DNA from 2 places in the Kocuria sp. GQ42 genome. Region 2 is predicted to be linked to the other one. Evidence: riboswitches for the same ligand, from Rfam matches in the RefSeq annotation. Region 2 holds a riboswitch; the other holds the start of a gene.
What was found. A riboswitch is a leader RNA that binds a small molecule or an ion and turns the genes downstream of it on or off. The one in region 2 is predicted to bind S-adenosylmethionine.
Positions count from the first base shown of each region.

Region 1 (2,192 bases), on a different contig from region 2:
CTGGCGGACCAGCGCGGAGTTCTGGTCGTTGACCCGCCGCCCGATCACCAGCTTCTCGTAGGCGCCCAGCAGGACGTCCGGGGCCGGCAGCGGGTACTCGTGGCCGGGGCCGGTGCCCTGCTCCTCGGGGGCGAGCAGCCGCCCGCTGGGGTCGACCATGCGGATCTCGCCGCGGGCCGGGAGCATGTACTGCTCCGGCGTGATGCCGAAGCTCTGGGAGGCCCGGAGGATCGGGTCCTCGGGGGTCTCGACGGTCTGGCTCATGGTGTCCCCTCGGTCGGTCCCCGGTGCGGCCGCGGTCCGGGGAGGGCAGGAAGGTGGTGCGGCTCTGTCTCCCCAGTATGGGAACCGGGCATGGTTCGTATCCACAGAGCGGGGAAAATGCAGAAGTCTGAGACAGACAGTGCACCGCACGTGGACGAAATGTTCTAGTGTGGCGTGGAGCACACGCATTCGTCCGACACGTTCCGGGCGCCGCGCCCGACCCGCCCCGAAGGAGCCCGCCGTGCCCTCGACCCCCGTGCCGCTGGACGAGACCGACCGGAAGATCCTCGCGGAGCTGTCCCGGGACGCGAGGCAGTCCGTGACGGCGATCGCCGCGGCCGTGCACGTCTCCCGCGCCCACGCCTACGCCCGGATCAACCGGCTCCGGGACGAGGGGGTGATCCTGCGCTTCAGCACCGTGATCGACCCGGTCCGGGCGGGCCTGCAGGCCTCCGCGTACGTGACGCTCAAGCTCCAGCAGAACACCTGGCGGGAGCTGTGCGCCCAGCTCCAGGCGATCCCCGCCGTGCACCACATCGCCCTGGTGGGCGGGAACTTCGACGTCATGCTCCTCGTGCGGGCCGTGGACACCGTGCACCTGCGGCAGGTGATCTTCGAGCACGTCCAGCAGCTGCCCGGCGTGGTGGACACCCAGACGTTCCTGATCTTCGAGGACATCGACACCCGGGCCTGACGCGAGGGCCCGCGCCGGGCCCGGCGCGCACGGCCGGCGTCACGAACCGTCACGGTCGTCATCTTCCGACGCGGAGGGACACCCACTACCTCTGCGCATAGTGTTGTTCCAGCTTCACGAGACGTGACCGCCAAGCTCCGACTTGGTCACGCACCAACCCCATGCTCATTGGGTGGTTCGGATGAGGAAGCGGCCTGCATCTTCCGCGGCGTGCCCACCGGGCCCGCGCGGATGACCGGTGCGGGTAAGAGCAAGGCACAGGAGCAGCGCCATGTCCATCCCCGTGACCGACCACGACCTCGCGACCCGGCAGATCCACGCCGGCACCCACGACCAGGTCACCCAGCGCACCCTAACGGTGCCGATCTACCAGACCGCGGCCTTCGAGTTCCCGGACTACGAGGCGGCCCGGCAGATGTTCGCCCAGACCCGGGCGGGCTTCACCTACACGCGCACCGGCAACCCCACGGTGGCCGTGCTCGAGCAGCGGATCAGCGACCTCGAGGGCGGCGCGGGCGCCGTGGCGACCGGCTCGGGCCAGTCCGCCGTGGCCGTGGCGCTGCTGGCCCTGCTCGGCCAGGGCGCCGGGAAGCACCTCGTGGCCTCCGAGAAGCTCTACGGGGGCACGGTGGACCTGCTCACCGACTCCTTCGCGGACTACGGCATCGAGGTCTCCTTCGTGGACCCCACCGCCCCGGGGGCGTGGGCCGCGGCCGTGCGCCCCGACACCCGCGCGTTCCTGCTCGAGTCCATCGGCAACCCGCTGGCCACCCTCCCGGACCTGCCCGGGATCGCCGACGTCGCCCGGGCCGCCGGGGTGCCCGTCGTCGTCGACAACACCCTCGCGTCCCCGGCCCTGTACCGGCCGCTGGAGAAGGGCGCGGACATCGTGGTGCACTCGGCCACCAAGTTCCTGGGCGGGCACGGCAACGCGCTCGCCGGGGCGGTCGTGGACGGCGGGACCTTCGACTGGTCCGCGCGGCCGGACAAGTGGCCGCAGTTCACCCAGGCCCGCGCCCGCTGGGGCGGGCTCAGCCTCGTCGACAAGTGCGCCGCCGCCAGCCCCTACCTGCACCTGGTCCGGGCGAAGTACGTGCACGACCTCGGCACCACGCTCTCCCCGTTCAACGCCAGCCAGATCCTGCAGGGCACCGAGACCCTCGACCTGCGCGTGGCCCGCCACACGGCCTCGGCGCTGGCGGTGGCCGAGTTCCTGGCCGGGCACCCCGCCGTC
Region 1 is NZ_JCAXEN010000008.1:219,447-221,638, forward strand. It holds gene AC6CH6_RS16415 (thiamine pyrophosphate-dependent enzyme) at 1-264, opposite strand, end outside; gene AC6CH6_RS16420 (Lrp/AsnC family transcriptional regulator) at 506-958, shown strand; SAM riboswitch class IV at 1,071-1,192, shown strand; gene AC6CH6_RS16425 (O-acetylhomoserine aminocarboxypropyltransferase/cysteine synthase family protein) at 1,230-2,192, shown strand, end outside.
Region 1: another riboswitch for S-adenosylmethionine. It lies ahead of AC6CH6_RS16425 (O-acetylhomoserine aminocarboxypropyltransferase/cysteine synthase family protein); the one in region 2 lies ahead of AC6CH6_RS06055 (hypothetical protein).

Region 2 (2,192 bases):
GCTCCGGACGTCACCGTCCTCCCGCACGACGGAGGCCGCAGCCCGACGGGCTGCGGCCTCCGTGCGCTCCTGTCCGCCGGCTATGCCGACAGCGGGAGGGACGAGGGGTGGAGCTTGAAGAACGGGTGCCGTCCGGTCGCCGCGAGGGCTCCGGGAACGAGGAGCTGGCGGTACTTGGCGCACCATTGCGCCGTACCCTCCGTGTGCTCCGCCGCGGCGGCCAGGTCGTCGGCCTCGGGGCTCAGGTACTCCTGCACGTCCCCGTCGGTCGAAGTGAGACGGACGAGGTGCAGATCGGGGAGGGCGGTGACGGTCACGTCGATCCACTCCTCGCGCTGGTCGGTGGTGATGGCTGTTCTTTCTTCGGACATGGTCATGTTTTCTCCTGACGTTCTTGCAGGCATCCGATGGCGTTGCCCGCCGCTTCGTCATCCGATCCACCCGGGAACATCGGGTTGGCGCGCAGCGGGTCGGAGCCCCTCCACGGTTCCGCCGGGGATCGTCGATCTCCGGTCGAGGGCGTGGACGCCGCATCTCGAGAAGCAGGTTCAGGCTACCCCGCGGCACCGACACCTCGACAAGCGAGTCGTGAGTTGTGTCACTGAAACGTAATGCGCGGGGTCGTCGCCTGCGCCGTCCCCGGTCCTACGGGACCCATTCCAGCGCAACGATGTGTCGTCGAGATGTCCGAGCGGTGACACCCCGGGGAAGGCCTGTGCACAGGAGGGGGGCACCGGATCCGGCCGGGGTGCCGCCCGCGGACACGGTTCGGCCGATGTGGTTCAATGGAGGGAGCTTCAAGAGACCCGGTCGGCAAGCTCCGACTTGACCGGGCACCAACCCCATGTTCACGGGTGGTTCGGATGACGAAGCGGCTCGCATCGCCGCAGCAGCGGTACCCGGTGCGAGCAAGAGCGCACGAAGGATCCCGGTCATGTCCGACCCCCGCCACTCCGCCGCCCGCACGGGCGCGTTCTCCCAGCCCTCCCACGCCGTCCCGGCCACCGGGGACGGGACACGCCGCGATCCCGCGCCGAGCGTCCCCGCGATCAGCGTCTCCGCCATGAGCGTCGAGGACTACGCCCGCGTGGTGCAGGTCCGCACCGAGTTCGTGGACTTCCTGCTGGCTCCGGCCCGCGGGGAGCTCGCCGCCGCGGCCTGAGGCCCGCCGCCGTGGACCTCCTCCTGGACCGTTCCGTGCTGCTGGGGGTGCGCACCCCGGAGCGCTGCCCCGAGCTGGCCGAGGTCCTGCGCCGGCACGGACACCGGCGGCTGTTCCTGCCCGCCACGGTGCTCGGGGAGCTGCTCGCCGAGCGGCCCGACGAGACGCTGTGGGCGGAGCAGCTCGAGCTGCGCTTCCCGGGCCGGGTGCTCCCCGCGGACGCCGCCGTGGCCCGGGCGTGGGGAGCACTGGTAGCGACGGCGGCGGCCGACCCGCTCGCCGGGCTCACCGCGGCCACGGCCCTGGTGCACGGGCTGACCGTGCTGACCGCGGAGCCGGGGCGGTACGCCGGCACCGGGGCGCCCGTGCTGGACGCGTCCCCCGCCCGCCGGTAGCCCTCAGACGGCCCGGCGGTGCCGGCGGCTACGCCCCTGCCCCTGCCCCTGCGCCGAGAGCGCCACGGCGCGCTCGTAGTGCTCGAGCAGCTGCCCGACCAGCACGTCCCACGTCCGGCCCTGGACCGCCGCGTGCGCCGCGACGCCGAACGCGGCCCGCTTCGCCTCGTCGCCCAGGAGGTCAGCCACGTGCCCGCGCAGCGCCCCGAGGTCGCCCGGGGGATAGAGCCAGCCGGTGCGGGAGCGGTCCACGAGGTCGAGGGGACCGCCCCGGCCGGTCGCGACGACCGGCACCCCCGAGGCCATGGCCTCCTGGATCGTCTGGCAGAACGTCTCGAACTCGCCGGGGTGGACGAACACGTCGAAGGACGCCATGATGCGCGCCAGGTCGGCACCGCTGCGGCGCCCGGTGAAGTGGGCCTGCGGGAGCCGGCGGCGCAGGGCGTCCTCCTCCGGGCCCGAGCCCACCACCACCAGACGGGTGCCGGGCAGGTCCGCGACCGCGGAGAGGTCCTCGACCTGCTTCTCCGGGGCGATCCGGCCCACGTAGCCGACGATCCGCCGGCCGCCGCCGACCTCCTCCCGCCACCGCTCGTCCCGGTGCCGGGGGGAGAAGCGGGTGGTGTCCACCCCGC
Region 2 is NZ_JCAXEN010000002.1:119,205-121,396, forward strand. It holds gene AC6CH6_RS06050 (hypothetical protein) at 81-377, opposite strand; SAM riboswitch class IV at 796-921, shown strand; gene AC6CH6_RS06055 (hypothetical protein) at 935-1,162, shown strand; gene AC6CH6_RS06060 (PIN domain-containing protein) at 1,174-1,557, shown strand; gene AC6CH6_RS06065 (glycosyltransferase family 4 protein) at 1,561-2,192, opposite strand, start outside.